Regions from separate parts of the Streptomyces sp. WMMC1477 genome, predicted to be linked through region 1. Evidence: riboswitches for the same ligand, from Rfam matches in the RefSeq annotation. Region 1 holds a riboswitch; each other region holds the start of a gene.
What was found. A riboswitch is a leader RNA that binds a small molecule or an ion and turns the genes downstream of it on or off. The one in region 1 is predicted to bind cyclic di-AMP.
Positions count from the first base shown of each region.

Region 1 (5,787 bases):
GACCCTCGTCCGCGTCGAGGTGCGCACCCCCGGCGGCTGGGCCGCGGTGTGCGACAGGGACCACCTCGTCACCGGCCGCGGCGTCGCCGCCCTGCTGCCCGACGGCAGTCAGATCGCCCTGTTCCTCGACCGCTCCGGCGTCGTCCACGCCATCGGCAACCGCGACCCGTTCACCGGCGCCTACGTCCTCTCCCGCGGCCTGCTCGGCTCCGTCGGCGGACAGCCCTTCGTGGCCTCCCCGCTGCTCAAGCAGCGCTTCGACCTCGCGACCGGGCGCTGCCTGGACGACGAGACGGTCGCCGTTCCGGCGTACGCCACCCGGCTGCGCTGACCCGAGCCCGGCGCCGCCCTGCCCTGTCCATATCCGGCGGCGCCGCACCTCTCCGGGCTCCCGCCGGGCCGTGAGCGGCCCGGCGGGCCCCGGCGCCACGCCGGGGCCCGGCTCACCCCCGCACCGTGATGGTGAAGGTCACCGCGTCGGCGCCCTCGGACTTCTCGTGTTCGGTGCCGCACCCGTCGCAGTGGCGGAGCCAAAACCGCGTGGTGCCCGCCGACGCGGCCCGGAACGTGTAGGAGTGCGTGCCCCCGGCCCCCGGCTCGGTACCGCCGCTCTCGTACCGGTCGTCGGTCAGCGTGACGACCCGCGGGTCGGGCTCGGGGTCGAGAACGGCCCACCTGTAGGGGGTGGACTGGTTCTCCTTCAGCGCGATGGTGAACGTCTCCCCGATGGAGACCTCCACCTCGGTCCGCTCCAGACCGTAGGTCGGTCCCGGTTCCGGTTCCGGCGTGATGTCGCTGGGACTCGTGACGGGGAGGGGTTCACTGTCACCGTCATCGCCACCGCAGGCCCCCAGGGCGAGCGTCGCGGCCAGCACGAGGCACGCGAAGGCCCTCGGCCGACGGGCTACGGCGGTCATGGTCCATCCGGGACGTGCTCGCCGCATGGTCCCCCCCCCCAAGCTCTCCGGCCGCACCCGGCCCGAACCAGCGGGAGGCGGCTTCGACACACCGCTGAGCAAGGTCCCATGCGGGCGGTCCCCGGAGCAAACGGCGGACTCGTGTGAAGGGGATGGACCGGGACGCGGAGATCCACCGGGCGACCGCGCGGTTGCGCGCACTGCGGCGCTTCGGGCTGGACCTGTGCCTCGGTCACATCGTCGGCGAGGACGACGGCGAGCGCCTGTACGTGGGGCGGCTCGGGCTGACGGACCGTACGGGGCGCCGGCTGCTGCTGGACTGGCGCTCCCCCGCCGCGGAGCCGTTCTTCGGGGCCACCCACGCCGACCGGAGTCCTGGCCGGAGCGGCTCCGGAGAGTCGGGCTGGACCGGGTCGAGCTCGCCTCCCTGACCGTCAACTACCGGACGCCGGAGGAGGTCATGGCGGAGGCGGAGCCGGTCATCCGGGAGGCGCTGCCGGACGCCAACGTGCCCACGTCCGTCCGCGGCTCCGGGGTCCCCGTCACCCACGGGTCCGTCTCGGAGCGGGACGCGATCCTCGACGCATGGCTCGCCGAGCACGCCGAGGGGGTCGCGTGCGTCATCGGCGACCCGACGTTCCAGGGCACGTCCCGCGTCCGCTCGCTGACCCCGGAGCTGGCGAAGGGGCTGGAGTTCGGCCTGGTCGTCCTCGTCGGCCCCGAGCGCCTCGGCGAGGGGATCGCGGGGGCGGTCGACCGCTACGTCGCGATGACGAGGGCCACCCAGCGGCTCGTCGTCCTGTCCGGCTCACCGGCGGTCTGAGGGACCCGGTCACGGGCCCCGGGGCCGGGGGCCGTGACCGTTCAGGTGGACGGGAACGCGGACCTGCGGGTGACACGGAAGGCGGACCGGAGGGTGGTCCGAGGGCCCGTCAGGACGCTCTGCGCGTTTGCGTAGGGAATCGCCCGATATAAGGGCTCGACACGACGATCAGGTGACAGGACTCACAACCCCCTCCGCTCCGCCGCTGCACTCCCCCCCCGGGCTTTTTGCCTCCCGAGTGCCAAATTCATCGTTGACCAGGGAGTTTCGGACATACGGAAAGATCCGGAACCTTACCCTCGGAATCAGCACCGGTGCACACGGTGCCGGACCGGGGCCCGAGTCCGGCGTGCCGGAACCCGGCGCTCGCGCGCGCTGCTTGTCTGGCGCAAACGCTTGTGATTACGGTTCGTCCGCCCCCGCATCGGATGCGGAGGCCCCGCCGCCGGGACGCCGAATCCTGCCGCCCGGCCGGGGGGACACCAGGAAGCCCAGGCGGCAGGAGCGGGGGAACCAGGTAAGCGCCGTACCGCGTATCCGTACCGGTGCGGCTAGGGGTGAAGCCACAGCCCGACGCGTGACGCGTGGGGACGTGGCCGGGCTACTCCGGCCCGAATCCGACAGCTCACCTCGCAGGCGTAGGAGAGGAACACACCTATGCCCCGTGGTCGTCATCGCCGTCCGCGCAAGCCCCTGATATCCCGTCACGTAGCCCGCGTGTCCCTGGCCGTCACCGCCGGTGGTGTCGCCGTTCCCCTCGCCGCCGCGGGCTCCGCGAGCGCCGCCGACGTCTCGGTGTGGGACAAGGTCGCCCAGTGCGAGAGCACCGGCAACTGGTCCATCAACACCGGCAACGGCTTCTACGGCGGCCTGCAGTTCCAGCAGTCCTCCTGGGAGGCCGCGGGCGGCACGCGGTACGCGCCCCGCGCCGACCTCGCCACCAAGGACCAGCAGATCGCCACCGCCGAGCGCCTGCTGGAGATGCAGGGCCCCGGCGCCTGGCCCACCTGCGGCCCCCGCGCCGGCCTGACCCAGGGCGGCCCGGCCCCCGAGATCACCCCGGCCGGCGCCTCGGCCGAGGGTGAGCGGAAGGCCGAGCAGGCCAAGGCCGAGCGGCCCGCCGAGAAGGCGGACAAGAAGGCGGAGAAGAAGCCTGCCGCCAAGGCCAAGACCGAGGCCGCCGCCGAGGACTACACCGTCGTCAGCGGCGACACCCTCTACGGCATCGCCACCACGCACGAGGTGGACGGCGGCTGGCCGGCCGTCTACGAGGCCAACCGCCAGGTCGTCGGCGCCGACCCCGACCTGATCTTTCCGGGTCAGCGACTGAGCCTGGACGTCACCCAGGCCGCCACGCCGACGCCGAAGCCGGAGAAGTCCGGGAAGAAGGCCGAAGCCGACAAGGCGGAGAAGAAGGCCGAGAGGAAGGCGGAGAAGGAGGAGCAGCCCGAGGCGGAGAAGCCCGCACCGGCTCCGGAGCCCGCCAAGGACGCGCCCAAGCCCGAGCCGAAGCCCGAGCCCAAGGCCGAGGAGCCCGCCGAGAAGGCCGCCCCGGCCAGCGGCTGGGTCCGCCCGGTCAACGCCTCGATGAGCACCCCCTACCGGGCCACCGGCTCCTACTGGGCCAGCGGCTACCACACCGGTGTGGACTTCTCCGCGCCGTCCGGCAGCACCGTCCGCGCGGTCGGTGCGGGCACCGTGGTCTCCGCCGGCTGGGGCGGCTCGTACGGCAACCAGATCGTCATCAAGCACGCCGACGGGCGCTACAGCCAGTACGCCCACCTCTCCTCGCTCTCCGTCTCCGCGGGCCAGAGCGTGAGCGGCGGCCAGCAGATCGGTCTCGTCGGCTCCACCGGCAACAGCACGGGTCCGCACCTGCACTTCGAGATCCGCACCGGTACCGGCTACGGCTCGGACATCGACCCGCTGGCCTACCTGCGGGCCAAGGGCGTCGCCATCTGACCCCGAGCCATCGGCTCACCCACGGCGGAACCGGCCGTGCCGCACCGCGGCGCGGCCGGTTCCGCCGTTCCGGGTCTCAGCGGGCGGACGCCGCCACCTCGGCCACCAGACGGCTGGTGACGGGGACGGGCACCCCGTGCCGGCCGGCGGCGCGTTCGTCCGAGGGGCGTCACCGACGAGGTGGGCGGCCCCTTCCGCGGCTGAACCGCCACCGGGGCCCCGGACTGACCGGCTGACGGGCCCGGGCGGAGCAAAGGGGGCGGTACGGCACCTCCGCACAGGTGCCGTACCGCCCCTCTTCCGGATGCCGGGACCGCCGCGCGGTGAGGGTTCGGCTGCGGCGGCCCCGGCAGGCGGTTGGTCAGCGGCTGTCGCTGCCCACGCTCTCCGCGGCGGCGCGGCCGGCCTCCAGCCGGGCCACCGGGATGCGGAACGGGGAGCAGGAGACGTAGTCCAGGCCGACCTCGTGGAAGAAGTGGACGGACTCGGGGTCGCCGCCGTGCTCGCCGCAGACGCCCAGCTTGAGGTCGGGCCGCGTGGCGCGGCCTGCGGCCACGGCGTCGGAGACGAGCTTGCCGACACCGTCCTTGTCGATGGTCTCGAACGGCGAGACGCCGAAGATGCCCTTCTCCAGGTAGGCCGTGAAGAAGCTGGCCTCCACGTCGTCCCGGCTGAAGCCCCACACGGTCTGCGTGAGGTCGTTGGTGCCGAAGGAGAAGAAGTCGGCGGACTCGGCGATCTGACCGGCGGTCAGCGCGGCGCGCGGCAGCTCGATCATCGTGCCGAGCGTGAGCTTCAGCTCGACGCCGTGCTCGCGCTCGATCTCGGCGATGACGCGCTCGGCGTCCTCGCGGACGATCTCCAGCTCCTGCACGGTGCCCACGAGCGGGATCATGATCTCCGCGCGCGGGTCGCCCTTGGCGGCCTTGCGCTCGGCCGCGGCCTCCGCGATGGCCCGCACCTGCATGGTGAACAGGCCGGGGATGACCAGGCCCAGGCGGACGCCGCGCAGACCGAGCATCGGGTTCTGCTCGTGCAGCCGGTGAACGGCCTGGAGGAGACGCAGGTCGTTCTCGTTGCCGTCCTCGCGAGCCTCCGCGAGCGCCACCCGCACCGAGAGCTCGGTGATGTCGGGCAGGAACTCGTGCAGCGGCGGGTCGAGCAGCCGGACGGTGACGGGGAGCCCGTCCATCGCCTCGAACAGCTCCTTGAAGTCGCCCTTCTGCAGCGGCAGCAGGGCGGCCAGGGCCTCGTCGCGCTCGGTGTCGGCGTCGGCGAGAATGAGCCGCTCGACCAGTTCGCGGCGCTCGCCGAGGAACATGTGCTCGGTGCGGCACAGGCCGATGCCCTGGGCGCCGAAGCGGCGCGCGCGGGCGGCGTCCTCGGCGTTGTCGGCGTTGGCGCGTACCCGCAGCCGGCGGACGCGGTCGGCGTAGGCCATGACGCGGTGCACGGCCTGGACGAGCTCGTCCGCGTCCTCGGCACCGGCGTGCATGCGGCCCTCGAAGTACTCGACGACGGGCGAGGGGACGACGGGGACCTCGCCCCGGTACACCTTGCCGGTGGAGCCGTCGATGGAGACGACGTCACCCTCGTCGATGACGATGCTGCCCTTGCCGTCGGGGGCCGGGGCGGTGAGCCGGCGGCGCTTGGTGTCGACTTCCAGGTCCTCGGCGCCGCAGACGCAGGTCTTGCCCATGCCGCGGGCGACGACGGCGGCGTGCGAGGTCTTGCCGCCGCGCGAGGTGAGGATGCCCTCGGCGGCGATCATGCCGTCCAGGTCGTCCGGGTTCGTCTCGCGGCGGATGAGGATGACCTTCTCGCCCGAGCGGGACCACTTGACGGCGGTGTAGGAGTCGAAGACGGCCTTGCCGACGGCGGCGCCCGGCGAGGCCGCGATGCCGCGCCCGATCTGGTCGGCCTGCGCGGTGAGGTCGAAGCGGGGGAACATGAGCTGGGCGAGTTGGGCGCCGTTGACGCGCTGGAGCGCCTCCGCCTCGTCGATCAGGCCTTGGTCCACGAGCTGGGTGGCGATGCGGAACGCGGCGGCGGCGGTGCGCTTGCCGACGCGGGTCTGGAGCATCC
Region 1 covers NZ_JAPZBD010000003.1:1,189,113-1,194,899, forward strand. Annotated here, with positions in the region: gene nirD (nitrite reductase small subunit NirD) at 1-331, shown strand, start outside; gene O7609_RS05605 (protease inhibitor I42 family protein) at 444-917, opposite strand; gene O7609_RS05610 (hypothetical protein) at 1,070-1,348, shown strand; partial or broken gene O7609_RS05615 (AAA family ATPase) at 1,288-1,740, shown strand; cyclic di-AMP (ydaO/yuaA leader) riboswitch at 2,220-2,392, shown strand; gene O7609_RS05620 (transglycosylase family protein) at 2,458-3,702, shown strand; gene ppdK (pyruvate, phosphate dikinase) at 4,064-5,787, opposite strand, start outside.

Region 2 (5,787 bases), 560 kb from region 1:
GCGGGCGGTGTGTCTCTCGGGTCGGATCGTCAGGGGAGATGAGCAAGCGGAGGGGCGGGGGCTCAGCCCGCGTCGGCGCGGTCGAGGCCGTCGAACAGGTTGGTGTACCAGGCGCGGCCGGCGCCGCCGTCCTCGCCGCGGTGGCGCGGTGCGTCGGTCTCGTCGGCCCCGCCGGTCCCGCTCCGCACGATGTAGCCGCGCTCGCCGGTGCGGACGTAGTGCAGGTGCTCGCGGGCGAGCTGCTCGACGTAGGCCGGGTCCTGGAGGCGGGCCTTGAGCTCGCGCAGTTCGGCGACGCGCTCCTCGGTCTCCTTGAGCTTGCGGCGCTCCTCGGCGATGTCTGAGCGCTGGGAGACGTAGCTGCGCGTCGGGTAGGCGAGGGCGACGACGAGGGAGCACAGGACGAGTGCGAGGAGGGCGGCGCGCCCGGTGAGGCGGCTGCGGCGCGGCCCGCCGCGGAGCCGTCGGCTCTGCGCGCGGTAGACGCGCTCGGCGGCCTGCTCACCCAGCGCCCTGAGCCGGGTCGCGGTGGAGAACCGTTCCCGTTCCGGGGCACCTCCCAAGGGTCCACCTCCCTGATCGCTGTCCGAACGGTACGTCCCGGCCCACGGTACGCGGGACCGTGGGCCGGGACGCGGCGGCGTTCGACGTCGGCCGTCAGACGCCGGCCGTGAGACGTCAGCCCTTGAAGCGCGGGAACGCGCTGCGGCCGGCGTAGACCGCGGCGTCGTCGAGGATCTCCTCGATGCGCAGGAGCTGGTTGTACTTGGCGACGCGCTCGGAGCGGGCCGGGGCACCGGTCTTGATCTGGCCGCAGTTGGTGGCGACGGCCAGGTCCGCGATGGTGACGTCCTCGGTCTCGCCGGAGCGGTGCGACATCATGCACTTGAAGCCGTTGCGCTGGGCCAGCTCGACGGCGTCCAGGGTCTCGGTCAGCGAGCCGATCTGGTTGACCTTGACCAGCAGGGCGTTGCCGGCCTTGTCGTCGATGCCGCGCTGCAGGCGCTCGGGGTTGGTGACGAACAGGTCGTCACCGACGAGCTGGACCTTCTCACCGATCTGGGCGGTGATGGTCTGCCAGCCCTCCCAGTCGTCCTCGAACAGCGGGTCCTCAATGGAGACCAGCGGGTACGCCTCGGCGAGCTCGGCGTAGTAGGCGGTCATGTCGGCGGCGCTGCGGGACTGGCCCTCGAACTGGTAGGCGCCGTCCTTGTAGAACTCGGAGGCGGCGACGTCCAGGGCGAGCGCGATGTCGCGGCCGGGCGTGTAGCCGGCGGCCTTGACGGCCTCCAGGATGAGGTCCAGGGCCTCGCGGTTGGAGCCGAGGTCGGGCGCGAAGCCGCCCTCGTCGCCGAGGCCGGTGGACAGGCCGCGCTCCTTCAGGACGGCCTTGAGCGCGTGGTAGACCTCGGTGCCCCAGCGCAGCGCCTCGGAGAAGGACTCGGCGCCGATGGGCGCGATCATGAACTCCTGGATGTCCACGTTGGAGTCGGCGTGGGAGCCGCCGTTGAGGATGTTCATCATCGGCACGGGCAGCAGGTGCGCGTTGGGCCCGCCGAGGTACCGGAAGAGCGGCAGGTCGGAGGCCTCGGAGGCGGCGTGCGCGACGGCGAGGGAGACGCCGAGGATGGCGTTGGCGCCCAGCGAGGACTTGTCGGCGGTGGCGTCCAGGTCGAGCATGGCCTGGTCGATGAGGCGCTGCTCGGTGGCGTCGTAGCCCACCAGCTCGGGGCCGATCTGCTCGATGACGGCGAGGACCGCCTTTTCGACGCCCTTGCCGCCGTAGCGGCCCTTGTCGCCGTCGCGCAGCTCAAGGGCCTCGAAGGCGCCGGTCGAGGCGCCGGACGGCACGGCCGCGCGGCCGGTGCTGCTGTCGTCGAGGCCGACCTCTACCTCGACCGTGGGGTTGCCTCGCGAGTCGAGGATCTCGCGGGCTACGACGACGTCGATGGACGGCACGAGGTTCTCCTTCGTGTGGGTCGGTCTTCCTGAGGCAGGAGCCTAGCGGTCCGGTGGCCCGCGGTGGGCCTGCGGGCCGCGTCCGGGGCGAGGCGCCGCGGTGAATTCCCAGCTCAGAGGCGAACCAGGTTTTGTTCATTGACTGAAGATAATGCCGTCGTCTCGCTGTGCGGACGGATACGCCGACGGCTCGGCGGGCCCGCGGCGGGGGACCCGGCCGGCCCCGGCGCGAGGGCCGCGGCGGGCCGTCGCGGAGTGCACACCGGGTACACACCGGCCGGCACGGGGCGCGCGGCGGGCCCGGCACAGGGGACGCGTGCCGGGCCCGACCGCCAGGGTCACCCTCGGAGGGCAGCCCCCGAGGGTGACCCGCCCCGGTCACACCTCCAAGCGCTGACCGGGGAAGATCAGGTCGGGGTCGGCCCCGACGACGGCCTTGTTGCGGGCGTAGAGCTCCTGCCAGGTCATGCCGTGGCGGTGGGCGATGGCGGCCAGCGTGTCACCGGGGCGCACGACGTACGTGCCGCCCTTCCCCGACTGCCCCTTGGCATCCTGCTGCGCGGGGGCGGCCTGCTGGGACTGCGGCGACTGACCCTGCTGCGGCTGCGGCGGCCGGGGGCGCGGCTGCCGCTGGGCGGCAGCCCCACCCGGCGCCTGCGGGGCGACGTCGGCGGGCGGGGCGTCGGCCGTGAGGCCGCCCTCCTCGGCGCAGGCCCAGGCTCCCGGGCCCTGCATCTCCAGGAGCCGCTCGGCGACGGCGATCTGCTGCTCCTTGGTGGCCAGATCGGCCCGCGGCGCGTACCGGAGTCCGCCGGCCGCCTCCCAGCTCGACTGGGCGAACTGGAGTCCGCCGTAGTACCCGTTCCCCGTGTTGATGCGCCAGTTCCCGCTCGACTCGCACTGGGCGACCTTCTCCCAGGTGTCGACGGAGGCGGCTTGCGCGCTGCTCGCCATCACCACCGGGCCGCCGACAGCGGCGCCGGCGAATCCGGCGAGCGAGGCGGCGAGGCGGACGACGACGGGCTGACGGTTACGACTCTTGGCGGAGTCCTTGTCGGTGAACAGCATGGACGGTCTTCCTCACCGGACGCCTGCGAGGTGAGCTGTCGGGTTCGGACGCGTGAGTCGCCCGGTCCGGCGCGGCGTTCCCGCGCCGGACTTCACCCCGAGCCGCCTGGGCGGCACTCGCCTGGTTCCCCCGCTCCTGCCTGCGGTTCGCGGACGCGACGATGTTCCCGCCGACCGTCGGCAGGATTCGGCGTGACGGTCGACGACCCCACGGGAGTGGGCGATGCGAACGTAGACCTACCACAATAATCCGATCAAACACCCCTGAAACCGACACGAGGGGATGACTTGACGCCTCGTCATATCGATTCCGCAGGTCCCGGCACGCTTGCCCGGGGCCCGCAACCCGGACACGCCGACAAAGGAATGTGACGATCGTCACATTGCATCCGGACGGGTGAGGTCCGCTCCTTCCCGGGCCGTCAACTACTCCTGAACGAGCGGAAGTCGAAGCTCCTGCCCGGGCAGAATCAGGTCCGGGTCGGCGCCGACGACAGACTCGTTCGCCGCGTACAACGCGGGCCAGCCGCCGTCCAGACCCTGCTCCGCGGCGATCCCGGACAGCGAGTCCCCCGCGGCGACGAGGTACTCGACGGCCGGCCCCGCCGGAGCCGCATGCCGCCCGGAGCCGCGCTCGGAGCGGTCCGCCGCCTCCCGGCCGGACTCCCTCGGGTCACGGTCGCCCCGATGACGCCCGGTGCCCTCCGTGCCGCCGTCGGAGTCGACGTCCGGAGCGGAGGAGTCCACGTCGGGGGCGGACGGGTCGCCCGGGGTGGAGGAGTCCACGTCCGGAGCGGAGGAGTCGCCCGAGTCGCCCGGCACTCCGGTCGGCGTCTCACTCGGCCTCTCGGGCGGCGTCTGACCCGGCGTCTGCCCCGGGCGCCCGGTCGCCGCGGCGGAGGGCGCGCCGGACCCGGCGTCGGACCGCTCGCCGGAGCCCGGCTTCTGCTCACCCGGGGTCGCGTCCGCGTCGGGAGCCGCCGGCGTCCCGGTCGCCCCCGGGGTGCCCGGCTCCGGCGCGCCCTCGGCCGGGTGCTCGGCGTCACCCGTGCCGTCCGGCCCGCCGGGGGCCGGGGGCGGCTGGGGCGCGGGCGTCTCGGTCACGCCGTTGACCGCGGCCGTGAGGCCGCTCGTCACGGCGCACGAGGGCCAGGCGTCCGGGCCCTCCGCCGCGAGGACCGCCTCGGCGACGGCGATCTGCTGCCCGCGGCTGGCGAGGTCCGGGCGGTCGGCGTGCACGGTGCCGCCGTACTGCTCCCAGGTGCGTTGGGTGAGCTGGAAGCCGCCGTAGTAGCCGCTGCCCTCGTTCGCGCTCCACGCGCCGCCGCTCTCGCACTCGGCGACGCGGTCCCACACGGCCCCGTCGGCGGCCTGGGCGCCGGAGGCCGCGAAGAGCGGCAGGGCCATCCCCGCGCCGGTCACCCCCGCGGCGACGACGACGGCAGGGGCCTGACGAGGGCGACGATGCCGCCCGCTCCCGGAACGCATGCGGTGACCTCTCCTGAGACGACGAGCGGTCCCGCGACGGGGTCCGCTGACGGCGGAAACCTAACGTCGAACACCCGTCCATCACAACCCAGTGTCGCAAGGATCACGCGACGGTCACGGACTGTCGCCGACTGACCCCCCGTCAGGCGTGAACTCGACGGGCAGGCTGCGCAGACCGCGCATGATGAGGCCGCCGCGCCACCGCAGTTCCTCCGGTTCGGCGGCACATCGCAGGTCGGGGAGCCGGCGCAACAGTGTGGCGAGTGCCGTCTGCCCCTCCAGCCGGGCCAGCGGCGCGCCCAGGCAGTAGTGGATGCCGTGCCCGTACCCCAGGTGCTGGTTGTCGCGGCGGGCGAGGTCGAGCATGTCCGGGTGCGGGAACTTCGCCGGGTCCCGGTCGGCCGCCGCGAGCACCACCAGCACGGGGTCGCCCGTCTCGACGCGCTGCCCGCCCAGCGTCAGCGGCTCGGTCGCGAACCGCCAGGTGGCCAGCTCCACCGGGCCGTCGTAGCGCAGCAGTTCCTCGACGCCGGTCTCCAGCAGCGCCGTGTCCCCCGCGGCCAGGGCGTCCTGGAGCCGACGGCGCTGCTCCGGGTGGCGCAGGAGCGCGTACGTGCCGTTGCCGATGAGGTTGACCGTCGTCTCGAACCCGGCGAACAGGAGGATGAAGGCCATCGCGGCGGCCTCGTTCTCGGTGAGGTGCTCACCGTGGTCGCTGGCGCGGATGAGCCCGGAGATCAGGTCGTCCCCGAGGTCGTCGCGCTTGCGGTGGATCAGCTCGGCCAGGTAGCCGCGCATCTTCTTCACCGCGCGCCCCACGCCGCCGCGCGGCCCCCCGCCGTGGCGGAGCATCATGCCCGCCCAGTCCCGGAAGTCGTCCTGGTCCTCGGCCGGGACGCCGAGCAGGTCGCAGATGGCGTAGATCGGCAGCGGGAAGGCGAACTCGTGGATGAGGTCGGCGCTGCCGCGGGCCGCGAAGCCGTCGATGAGGCCGTCCGTCAACTCCTGCACGCGCGGCGCGAACGCGGCCACGCGCCGCGGGGTGAAGGCGCGCGAGACGAGACGGCGCAGCCGGGTGTGGTCCGGCGGGTCGATGTTCAGGAGGTGCGTCATCAGGTTGGCGCTGCGCTCGCCGGGGATGCCGACCTTCCCCTTGCCGTGCGCCCGCTCGCTGTGCGCGCCCGGGTTCTTGCTGAGCCGCTGGTCGGCGAGGGCCTGGCGGGCGTCCTCGTACCGGGTGACCAGCCACGCCGAGACCCCGCTGGGCAGTTC
Region 2 covers NZ_JAPZBD010000003.1:1,752,362-1,758,148, forward strand. Annotated here, with positions in the region: gene O7609_RS08010 (FtsB family cell division protein) at 63-563, opposite strand; gene eno (phosphopyruvate hydratase) at 679-1,959, opposite strand; gene O7609_RS08020 (LysM peptidoglycan-binding domain-containing protein) at 2,338-3,027, opposite strand; cyclic di-AMP (ydaO/yuaA leader) riboswitch at 3,034-3,189, opposite strand; gene O7609_RS08025 (transglycosylase family protein) at 3,454-4,515, opposite strand; gene O7609_RS08030 (cytochrome P450 family protein) at 4,630-5,787, opposite strand, start outside.
Region 2: linked by a shared signal. The riboswitch ahead of O7609_RS08020 (LysM peptidoglycan-binding domain-containing protein) and the one ahead of O7609_RS05620 (transglycosylase family protein) in region 1 are both predicted to bind cyclic di-AMP.

Region 3 (5,787 bases), 980 kb from region 1:
CCGTTCCACGCCCTGCGGGGTGATGGCCCCGTCCTCGTCGAGCAGTTCGGCGAGCTTCAGCTCCGCCTTGTGCGAGTAGGCGGGCAGCGGACGGGCACCCCCGTGCGCGTCCACCACCAGGAGGTGAACGGTATTCGAACCCACATCGAGGACACCGAGTCTCATGAGGAAGAACGCTAACGCGCCGGCCCCGGTGGTCGCGCCCCGTGCCCGTACGCTGGAGTCGTGAGCAAGACGAACGCGAAGAAGTCGGGCAAAAGCCGGAAGGCCGGCGGGAACATCGGCGGCGAGCAGCGTCGGGCCATGGGCGAGGAGGTCGACCTCGACCACACGCGGGCCTGGGTGGAGTTCCCCGACCCGGCCGACGAGGATCAGGTCTTCCGCTGCGACCTGACCTGGCTCACCTCCCGCTGGGGCTGCATCTTCGGCAACGGCTGCCAGGGCATCCGGGCGGGGCGGGCCAGCGACGGCTGCTGCACGCTCGGCGCGCACTTCTCCGACGAGGACGACGAGCGCCGCGTCACCGAGCACGTCGAGCGGCTGACGCCGGAGGTGTGGCAGTTCCACGACGAGGGCATCCGCTCGGGCTGGACCGAGGTCGACGAGGACGGCGAGCGCAAGACCCGGCGCTACGGCGGGGCCTGCATCTTCAACAACCGCCCCGAGTTCCCCGGCGGCGGAGGCTGCGCCCTGCACCTGCTCGCGCTGCGCGAGGGGCGGGAGCCGCTGGAGACCAAGCCGGACGTCTGCTGGCAGCTCCCGATCCGCCGCGACTTCCAGTGGGTGGAGCTGCCGGACGGCGAGCAGAGACTCCAGGTCTCGATCGGCGAGTACGACCGGCGCGGCTGGGGCGCGGGCGGCCACGACCTGCACTGGTGGTGCACCGGGGCACCGGCGGCCCACCAGGGCGCGGACCCCGTCTACGTCTCCTACCGGGCCGAGCTGACCGAGCTGATGGGCAAGGACGCCTACGACCGGCTGGTGGAACTGTGCGAGACCCGGCTCGCCGCCCAGCTCCCCCTCGCCCCCCATCCCGCGGACCCGCCCCGCCCCTGACCGGCCCGAGCGGCCGGTCAGGCCGGGCCGCCGACCGCCGGGCCGCCGGCCCGGCGGTTCGGCACCGCGGGAGCCCGGCCACGGGAACCCGGCACGGGCGGAGCACCGAGCGGCACGAGAGGCGACGCCAGGCGCCATGCCCCCGGGGAGCGTCACGCGGAGCCGCCGGGGACCGGCGGGGTCTCGGCGAACCGCCGAGACCCCGCCGCCTCCCGCTCCCCATCCCTGCGAGCCATTCACCCCGAAAAAGCCTTGATGTCCGAATTAAAGCCATCGACTCCAGAGGCGGATGCCTGAATTCAAATGTCGGATTTGCCAGACTATGTGAATAGGCGTGGTGAGCGTCACACGGAAAGTCGACCGCTGGGCGCAACCACGTGGCGACCGCCATACGGCCTTCGACAACTCCCCGGAAAAAAGGCCCTCTTACACATCGCCCCTCACCTTCCCTCTCACACACGGAAAAGGCACAGACGCGTTCTGTTGCAGAATTCCTCATGATCGTCGGTTGGGCGCCAAATGTCGGTATCCCTGCTGCTTGTCCCCGGCGAAATCCCTGTGTTTATGTGTGTCCGCTCCCGACCCACCTGGGGGGAGTCCCGACCCGGACGCCGAATCCTGCCGCCCGGGCCATGGGGTAAAGCACCACGTCACCGCGGCAGGAGCGGGGGAACCAGGTAAGCCGCCGGACACGGGTTTCCGTGACCGGCTTGGGGTGAAGCCACGCCTCTCGAAGCGCCGTGCCACATACGGCACCAGCGGGCCCCGAGGGCCTTTCGAGGGAAATGGCCGGGCAACTCTCGCCCGAATCCGACAGCTCACCTCGCAGGCGTAGGAGAGGACACCCCTATGTCTCGTGGCCGCCACCGCCGCGCCCGCACCGCCCTCAACACCCGCAGCGTTTCCCGGCTTTCCCTCGCCCTGACGATCGGCACCGCGGGCTTCGCCATGCCGCTGGTCGCCGCCGGCACCGCGCAGGCCGCCCCCACCTCCGTCGTGCAGAAGCCCGCCGCCGCGCCGCAGGCCAAGGCCGAGGCCGAGAGCCACACCGTCGTGTCCGGCGACACCCTGCACGGCATCGCCACCGACCACGAGGTCGAGGGCGGCTGGGAGGCCCTGTACGAGGAGAACGAGGAGACGGTCGGCACCGACCCGAACCTGATCCTCCCCGGCCAGGAGCTGACCATCCCGCAGGCCGAGGCGCGCGGCACCGAGGACCGGGCCGACCGTTCCGCCGAGCGCACCGTCGCCGCCAAGAGCTACACGAACAACCTGGACGGCTGGATCCGCGAGGCCCTGGACATCATGGCCGAGCACGGCATCCCGGGCACCTACGAGGGCATCCACCGCAACATCATCCGGGAGTCCAGCGGCAACCCGAACGCCATCAACAACTGGGACATCAACGCCCAGCGCGGCACCCCGTCCATCGGGCTGCTCCAGGTCATCAAGCCGACCTTCGACGCCTACCACGTCGCGGGCACCCCGCACGACCAGTACGACCCGGTCGCGAACATCGTCGCCGCCTGCAACTACGCGGCCGACCGCTACGGTTCGATCGACAACGTCAACGGCCCGTACTGAGCCGACCGACGCGCACGCACGCTGCCGGCCACCGCCCCCGCGGTGGCCGGCAGCGGCCGTTTCCGGTCCCGTTGCCCGGCCGCGGCACCGGGCGTAGCGTCCAGACATGGTGGACGCCGTGCGCGAGACGGAACGCAAGTACGAGGCCGCCGACGACATCGAGCCCCCCGACATGCGGGTGCGCGGGGTCGGCTCCGTCGTCGACGCGGGGCGGCAGCGGCTCGACGCCGTGTACTACGACACCGCCGACGGACGGCTGGCAGCCGCCGGGATCACCCTGCGCCGCCGGACGGGCGGGTCGGACGACGGCTGGCACCTCAAGTTCCCGGTCGGGCCCGACGTCCGCGAGGAGATCCGGGCGCCGCTGGCCCCGGAGGTGCCGCGGGAGCTGATCGCGCTCGTGCACTCCCGGGTGCGGGAAGCGCCGCTCGTGCCGGTGATGGAGCTGGTCTCCGAGCGCCGGGCCCGCGGCCTGCGCGACGCCGAGGGCACGCCGCTCGCCGAGGTGTCGGTGGACCACGTCCGGGCCCGACGCCCCTCCGGGGCCGCCGGGCGCCCGGCGCGGTGGACCGAGGTCGAGGCGGAGCTTGCGGCGGACGGGCGGCCGAAGCTGCTGGACCGGATCGAGAAGCGGCTGCTGGCCGCCGGGCTGCGGCGGGCCCGGGCGGCCTCCAAGCTGGAGCGGGCCCTCGCGGAGACGGCCCCGGAAGAAGCGCCCTCCGGGAGCGCCCCCGAGCCTGCGGCGCCAGCGCCGGGGACGGCCGGGGCGTGCGTGCTCGACTACGTCCGGGAGCAGGTCGAGGCCCTGGTCGCGCTGGACCCGGCGGTGCGCCGCGACGTGCCCGACTCGGTGCACCGGATGCGGGTGGCCACCCGGCGGCTGCGGAGCTGCTTCCGCTCGGCCTCCCCCGTCCTCGACCGCGCCGTCACCGACCCGCTGGGCGAGGAGCTGCGCCGGCTCGCCGCCGGGCTCGCCCAGGACCGTGACCGCGAGGTGCTGGCGGAGCGGCTCTCCGGGCGGCTGGCCGAACTGCCGCCCGCGCTGCGGCTCGGTCCGGTCGCCGACCGCCTGCGGGCGGAGGACCGGGCACGGCGGGGCGGCTCACGGACCCGGGCGATCGAGGTCCTCGACGACCCGCACCACCTCGTCCTGCTGCGCGAGCTCGACGAGCTGCTGGCCGACCCGCCCTTGCGGCCGGCCGCCGAGCGCCCCGCACCCGAGGTCCTCGCCCGCGTCCTGCGGCGGGACGTCGAGCGGCTGGACGCCCGCGTCGGCCGGGCCCTGGAGCTCCCGCCGGGCGACGAGCGCGACCGCGCGCTGCACGAGGCCCGCAAGGCCGCCAAGCGGGCCCGCTACGCGGCCGAGGCGGCCCGTCCCGCGCTGGGCAGGCGGGCCAAGCGCGCCGCCCGGTCCCTGACGTCCGTGCAGAAGCTGCTCGGCGAGCACCAGGACAGCGTCGTGGCCCGGCGGGCACTGCGCGAGCTGGCCCTGCGGGCGCACACGGCCGGGGAGCCCTCGTTCACCTACGGCCTCCTCCACGCGCGGGAGGCGGCCCTCGCCGAGGGGTACGAGCGGGAGCTGCCACGGCTGTGGCGCTCGGTGCACGGGCGGCTGCCGGGCTGAGCCGCCCCAGCGCCCCGGCCGGGCTCGGCCCCGGCTCAGCCCGGGGTCGAGGAGGGTTCCGTCGAGGGCTCGCCGCTCGGGTCGCCGGAGGGCGGGGGGTCGCTCGGCCCGGGGTCCTGCGGGGGCTCGGAGGGCCCGGGGTCAGGTGCCGCGCCCTCCCCCTCGACGGTGACGACGGCGTCGGCCGGGGCGATGTGGATGCGGGCCGACCAGGTGCCGGCGGGCTCGGCGTCCCGGTCGACGGTCACCCTGACGGTGGCCGACTCACCCGGTCGCAGGGTTCCGGAGGTGTGGCTGAGCCGCAGCCAGGCGGCGTCGGTGGAGGCGGACCAGGAGACCGGGGAGCCGCCCGGGTTCCGCAGCGTGATCACCGTGGCCCCGTCCGCGGTGCCGGCCTCCACGGTGAGGCGGGAGGGCGCCGGGGCCGTCGTCGCACCGCCGTCCGGCCCCGGGGAGGGGGACGGCTCGGCGGGCGTGCCGCCCGGGTCAACGGGGTGGTCGGCGGCGTCCTCTCCGGGGTGCTCGCCCCGCTCGTCGGACGTCACGGTGACCGCGGGACGCCCGTCGCCGGAGCGGCCGCCCGGACCGAGGTCGCCGTGGGAGTGCTCCCCGTCCGGCGGGTAGCCGCGGGCGCCGTCCTCGTCCTCGGCCTCCACCGCCGTCACGGTGGCCTCCTCGCGGGCCTCGCCGGTCAGCGGGGCGCCGCGGTAGGCAGCCCACACGGCGAGCACGGGCGCGGCGATGACGGTCGCGACGACGGTGGTCGTGACGGCCCGGCTGCGCAGCTTCTCGCGGCGTGCGGTGCGGTCGCGGTCGGCGAGCGGGAAACCGCGGCGGTCGAAGCGGGGCGCGTGCAGCAGGCGGGCCCGCTGGGCGAGCAGCAGGGCGGCGTGGACGGCGGGACGCGGGGCCACCAGCAGCGGCAGGCTGCCGGTACCGGTGGGCGCGGTGCCGGGCCAGGGCCCATTGGCGGCGAGCCGTTCGGCGCTGCGGCGGCAGCCGGGGCACTCGTCGACGTGCCGGACGAGCTCCCGGCACAGGGCGGTGCTCAGGCGCAGCTCGCCCTGCCGGCTGCCGGCCGCGATCGCGGCGACGGTCGGGCAGCCGCCGGTGGCGACGACGGCGAGCGCGGCCCGGGTGCGCTCGACCTCGCAGGCCCCGCTGGACAGCAGCTCCCGGGTGACGGCGGTGGGGCGGGCGAGCACGGCGGCCACCTCGTGGACCGGCAGCCGGTGCCGGACGGCCAGCTCCAGCGCCTCGCGCTGCTCGGGTGCCGTGCCGGCGGCCTCCGGCCAGGCGAGCGCCCCCAGTTCGCGGCGCCGGCGCTCGGCGGCCCGGGGGGAGAGCGGCTCGGCCGGCACGGCGTGGGCGTTGGCGTTGAGCCGGCGCAGGCAGGACCAGCGGGCGAGGGCGTAGAGCCAGGGCCGGTGCTGCGCGGGGTCGGTGGGCGCGCGGTCGCGCAGCCGCTGGCGTTCGGCGACGGCGAGGGCCTCGCCGAGGGCGGCGGTGGCGGTGTCGTGCTC
Region 3 covers NZ_JAPZBD010000003.1:2,171,440-2,177,226, forward strand. Annotated here, with positions in the region: gene O7609_RS09935 (Ppx/GppA phosphatase family protein) at 1-165, opposite strand, end outside; gene O7609_RS09940 (hypothetical protein) at 304-1,056, shown strand; cyclic di-AMP (ydaO/yuaA leader) riboswitch at 1,690-1,901, shown strand; gene O7609_RS09945 (LysM peptidoglycan-binding domain-containing protein) at 1,906-2,640, shown strand; gene O7609_RS09950 (CYTH and CHAD domain-containing protein) at 2,747-4,264, shown strand; gene O7609_RS09955 (BACON domain-containing protein) at 4,300-5,787, opposite strand, start outside.
Region 3: linked by a shared signal. The riboswitch ahead of O7609_RS09945 (LysM peptidoglycan-binding domain-containing protein) and the one ahead of O7609_RS05620 (transglycosylase family protein) in region 1 are both predicted to bind cyclic di-AMP.

Region 4 (5,787 bases), 3.5 Mb from region 1:
GGCGCGGATCTCCGGGACGGCGTGCCCGGCCGGGGGCGCGCTGCCGCTGTGCCGCGCGCCGCGGACGACGACGACGGGCTTGTGCGGGGCCACGCGGCGCACCAGCCGGGTGAACTTGCGGGGGTTGCCGAAGGACTCCAGGTACATGAGGACGACGTCGGTGTCCGGGTCGTCCTCCCAGTACTGGAGGACGTCGTTGCCGGAGACGTCGGCGCGGTTGCCGGCCGAGACGAAGGACGACAGCCCGGTGCAGCGCCGGTGCAGTCCCTCGAGCAGGGCGATACCGATGGCGCCGGACTGGGTGAACAGCCCGATCCGGCCGCGTTCCGGAGTGCGCCCCGCGAGCGTGGCGTTGAGCAGGACGTCGGGCGCGGTGTTGATCAGCCCGAGGGCGTTCGGCCCGATGATGCGCATGCCGTAGGAGCGGGCCTTGCGGACGAGTTCGCGCTGCTCGGCCCGGGTGAAGTCGGCGGAGAGGACCACCATGCCCTGGACCCCGTGCTCGCCGCAGGCGGTGACGACGGCGTCCACCTCGGCGGCGGGCACGGCGACGACCGCCAGGTCCACCGGCCCGGGGACGTCCCGCACGGAGCGGTGGGCCGGGACGGCGGGCAGCCCGTCGAGCGCGGCCGGGCGCCCGGAGCCGTCGGCGGTCCCGGGCAACCGCTCGTTGACGGCGTACACCGCACCGGGGAACCCGGCGCTGCGCAGGGAGTCCAGCACGGCGCGCCCGGCGCCCCCGGCCCGTCGGCGCACCCCGATGACGGCCACGGAGGAGGGGGCCAGCAGCCGCTGCACGGAACGCGCCTCGGCCCGGTGCTCCCGGGCGCGCATGACGGCCAGCGACCGTTCGGTGGGCTCCAGGTCGAGGGTGAGGCGGACGGAGCCGTCCTCGAAGGTGCGCTGCTGCGAGTAGCCGGCGTCGGTGAAGACCTTGGCCATCTTGGTGTTGGCCGGCAGGACCTCGGCGGTGAAGCGCCGCACGCCGCGTTCCCGCGCGCAGGCGGCGATGTGCTCCAGGAGAGCGGAGGCGACGCCCCGGCCCTGATGGGCGTCCTGCACCAGGAAGGCGACCTCGGCGCGGTCGGCGGGGGCGGGAGCCGGCAGGCCCGACTCGTCGATGCGGTCGTAGCGCACGGTGGCGATGAACTCACCGCCCACGATGGCCGCGAGGCCCACCCGGTCCACGTAGTCGTGCTGGGTGAAGCGGCGGACGTCCCGCGCCGACAGCCGGGGGTAAGGGGCGAAGAAGCGGTAGTACTTCGACTGGTCCGAGACCTGCTCGTAGAAGCTGACCAGCCGTTCGGCGTCTTCCTCGGTGATCGGGCGAACGCGGGCCGTGCCGCCGTCGCGCAGCACCACATCGGCTTCCCAGTGCGTGGGGTACGCGCGCTCCGTGGGCGTCTGCATGCGCCCCACCCTACGGCGCGGCCACCCCCGTTCGGGGAGGTGCGTGCGGCATGCGTAACACACCGTGCACGATGTTCACCCGCGGGGTACACGCATCCCGCGGGTGAGAAGTGGTCCTGACAGGCAACGACCGGAAGGCAACACCATGGCTGAGCGCCGCGTCACCATCGGCTGGGCTGAGGGCCTGCACGCCCGACCCGCCGCCATCTTCGTCCGGGCGGCGACGGCCGCCGGCGTCCCCGTCACCATCGCCAAGGCCGAGAGCTCACCGGTGAACGCCGCCTCCCTGCTCTCCGTGCTCGGTCTGGGTGCCGAGGGCGGCGAGGAGGTCGTGCTCGCCTCCGCGGCCGAGGACGCCGACGCCGTGCTGGAGCGGCTGGCGAAGCTCGTCTCCGAGGGGCTGGAGGAGCTGCCCGAGACGGTCTGAACGGGCAGGCGGAAAACCTGTCCGCACGCCGTGGAACCGCCCGCCCCATTTTGGCGCCGGAGTCGCACCACCGAAAAGTGGACACCCCTGCGGGCGACTCCGGAATTCCGGCAGCACACACCACGGGAAGCAATTCCCGATTCCTTTGTATACGGGAATTGTTAAACGGGGCCGCGCGCCGTGTTGACGGCAGGTTTCGTTGTCCTCACCATCACCGGGCGCTGGGCCCGGCGTATCGCCCCGGCCCGCTCGACGTGCGCCGCGGCGAGCGCGCGGGCCCGCTCGGCGTCCCGGCGGGCGAGAGCGTCCACGATCGCGCCGTGCTCGCGCCAGACGGCCGAGGCCCGCTCCACCGCGCCGGGGGCGTTCTCCTGCTCGACGGCGTACATCCAGGTGATCTTGCGGCGGAGCTGCACCAGGAGCGTCTCCAACGCGGGGCTGCCGCTGGCCTGCGCCAGCGTCTCGTGGAACCAGTCCCCCAGAGCGCGCAGGTCGGAGAGCTGCCCGCGCTCGGTGCGCTGGCGTCCGAGACGCACCAGGCCGCGCAGGACCTTCAGGTGCGCTCCGGTCCGCCGGTGCGCCGCCCGTGCGGCGCCGAGCGGTTCCAGCAGGGCCCGCATGTCCAGCAGATCGGCCGCCTCCTGCTCGGTCGGCTGGGCGACACAGGCCCCCGCGTGCCGCCGGGTGGTGACGAAGCCCTCCGATTCCAGCGTGCGCAAGGCCTCGCGCACCGGCACCCGGGAAACGCCGTAGCGGCGGGCGAGCAGCTCCTCGGTGAGCCGGGAACCCGGCGGCAGCGCACCGCTGACGATGTCGTCGCGAACCGCTGTGCACACCATGTGCGCGGAAATGCGCATACCCCAACCTCCGCCGTTATCCCCACGTTATGAGCGTCGCTGAACCGAACTGTATTCCACTCTTCCGAGAATTCCGATGCCCGGCTGAGATGCGACGGAAAAACGCCGGACCCCCGGCCGTGAGGCCGGGGGTCCGGGAGTGTGGGGAAGGAGCCGCGTCAGGACAGCGGCACACCCTTGCCGCGCAGGTAGTCGACCGGGTCCATGTCGGAACCGTAGCCCGGGGCGGTACGGGCCTCGAAGTGCAGGTGTGGGCCGGTGGAGTTGCCGGTCGAGCCGACCTTGCCTATCTCCTGGCCGACACCGACCTGCTGGCCGACCGAGACCCCGATGGCCGACAGGTGGCCGTACTGGGTGTAGGTGCCGTCGTTGTGCTTGACGACGATGTTGTTGCCGTAGGCGCCGCCCCAGCCGGCGGTGACGACCGTACCCGCGGCGACCGACTTGACGGGGGTGCCGGTACGGGCGGCGAAGTCGATGCCGCTGTGCTTGCCGGACGACCACATCTGGCCGCCGCTCTTGTAGGGCGTCGTCACGTCGCCGCCCGTGACGGGGGCCACGACGCTCGGGCGGGGCTTGGAGCGGTTGGCGCGCTCGGCGTCCTCGCGCTCGGCCGCGGCCTTCTTCTCCGCCGCCTTCTTCGCGGCGGCCTTCTTCTCGGCCTCGGCCTTCTCCGCCGCGGCGCTCTTCTGCGCGGCGGCCTGGTCGGCCACGTGGCCGGCGAGCGAGGGAGCGATGGCGAGCGCCTCGCTGAAGGTGTTCTTGTGCTCGGCCGCGGCGGCGGGCCCGGCGACGACGCCGGCCACACCGACGGCGACGGCCGCGGCGGCGGTACCGAGACGGATGGAACGGGTGGAACGGTTCAGCTTGCCGGAGGCACGGTTGAACGCCAAGAGTGTGGGTCCTTTCCTTCCTTCTCGCCTACCGGGTTAGCTGACGGGTTCGGAGCAGGAAGGTCTCCTACGGGCACACAGGCCCGATTCACCCCAAGGACATGTGGGTCCCCGGCTCCCCCTCGTCGGGGACTCGGCGATGATGCGCTGCACGTCGGCCGCAGGCCGCGGTCGCTTCTGACGGGCAACGGGGACGACGTTAAACCGGACATCCCGGGCGGGCCAAGAAAATCCGGCACTTTGTCGTACATGCCACATTGCCCAGGTCATCGGGGTGATCCGGGCCACGTGAAAGGGGCTCCGGACAGCCCGCAGCCCCGGAGGGCCGGGCCCTCCGGGGCTGCGGGAGGCGTCCACGGGACCGTGCCGACCGGCCGGACCCGCTCCGCGCGGGGCTATTCGCCGCGCACGACGGTGACCTCCCCGATCCCCAGCTCACGCACCGGGGCCTCGATCTGCTCCGCGTCCCCGACCAGGACGGTGACCAGGCGGTCGACCGGGAACGCGGCCACGGCCGCGGCGGTGGCCTCCACCGTGCCCGTCTCGGCCAGCCGCTCGTACAGCCGCGCCTGGAAGTCGTCCGGGAGGAACTGCTCCACCTGGTCCGCCAGGGTCCCGGCGACGGCGGCCGCCGTCTCGTACCGCAGCGGAGCCACGCCGACCAGGTTCTGCACGGCGGTGTCGCGCTCCTCGTCCGTCAGCCCCTCGGCCGCCACCGTCCGCAGCACGGTCCACAGATCGGCCAGCGCGGGGCCGGTCACGTCGGTGGCCACGGAACCGCTGATCGCGAGCATGGCCGCGCCGCGGCCGTCGGGCGTGGAACGGAGCACCTGGCTGTAGGCGCGGACCCCGTAGGTGTAGCCCTTCTCCTCGCGCAGCACGCGGTCCAGCCGCGAGGTGAGCGTACCGCCCAGGCAGTACACGCCCAGCACCTGCGCGGGCCAGACGGCGTCGTGCCGGTCGGCCCCGGTGCGGCCGATGAGCAGCTGCGTCTGCACGGCCCCCGGCCGGTCGACGATGACCACCCGGCCGGTGTCGTCCGAGGTCACCGGCACCATCGGGGCGGGCGCGGCGGTGGAGCCCGTCCAGGCGCCGAGCGTCTCGGCCAGCGACCCCGCGAGGTCGACCCCGGTGAAGTCGCCGACGACGACGGCCGTGGCGGCGGCCGGGCGCACGTGTGCCTCGTAGAAGGCGCGCACGGCGGCGGCGTCGATGTGCCGGACGGTCTCCTCCGTGCCCTGCCGCGGGCGGGACATCCGCGCGTCGGCCGGGAACAGCTCCCCGGCCATGGCGATCGCGGCGCGACGGGCCGGGTTCGCCAGCTCGTGCGGGATCTCGTCCAGGCGGTTGGCGACGAGCCGGGCCACCTCGCCGTCCGGGAAGGCGGGGGCCCGCAGCGCGTCGGCCAGCAGCCCCAGCGCCTTGGGCAGCCGGGAGGCGGGCACCTCCAGGGACACCCGGATGCCGGGGTGGTCGGCGAAGGCGTCGAGCGTGGCGCCACAGCGCTCCAGCTCGGCGGCGAACTCCTCCGCCGTGTACTTGTCCGTCCCCTCGCTCAGGGCACGCGCCATGATCGTCGCGACGCCGTCCAGCCCCTCGGGCTCGGCGTCCAGCGGAGCGACGAGGTTCACGTCCACCGCCACGACCTGCTGGCCGGGCCGGTGGCAGTGCAGCACGGTCAGCCCGTTGGACAGCGTGGCACGCTCGGGCGCCGGGAAGGCCCAGGGCTTGGCCTCGCCGCCGCGCGGCTGCGGGTGGAACTCCATGGTGGGGGTGGCGTCGCTCACTGCTCGGCCCCTTCCTGCGCGTTGTGGTGCACGTCGGCCACGTCGTCGGCGATGACCTCGGTGGCCTCCTCCGCCTCCTCCGGCTGCGGGCCCGACGTCGGTTCGTAGACCAGCACGGCCCGGTTGTCCGGCACCAGCCGCGCGGCGGCCACCTCCCGCACCTCCTCCGGCGTGACCTCCAGGACCCGCCGCACCGCCGTCAGGGCGAGCTGCGGATCACCGAAGAGGACGGCGTAGCGGCACAGTTCGTCCGCCCGGCCGCTCACCGTCGCCAGGCGGTCCAGCCACTCCCGCTCCAGCTGGGCCTGGGCTCGCTCCATCTCCTCGGGGCTCGGCCCCTCCGAGGCGAACCGGACCAGTTCCTCGTCGACCGCCGCCTCGATCTCCGCGACGGTGGACTCGCCCGACGCCTT
Region 4 covers NZ_JAPZBD010000003.1:4,716,993-4,722,779, reverse strand. Annotated here, with positions in the region: gene O7609_RS21045 (bifunctional acetate--CoA ligase family protein/GNAT family N-acetyltransferase) at 1-1,410, opposite strand, end outside; gene O7609_RS21040 (HPr family phosphocarrier protein) at 1,556-1,837, shown strand; gene O7609_RS21035 (GntR family transcriptional regulator) at 1,999-2,694, opposite strand; gene O7609_RS21030 (M23 family metallopeptidase) at 2,853-3,587, opposite strand; cyclic di-AMP (ydaO/yuaA leader) riboswitch at 3,598-3,736, opposite strand; gene O7609_RS21025 (M16 family metallopeptidase) at 3,983-5,374, opposite strand; gene O7609_RS21020 (M16 family metallopeptidase) at 5,371-5,787, opposite strand, start outside.
Region 4: linked by a shared signal. The riboswitch ahead of O7609_RS21030 (M23 family metallopeptidase) and the one ahead of O7609_RS05620 (transglycosylase family protein) in region 1 are both predicted to bind cyclic di-AMP.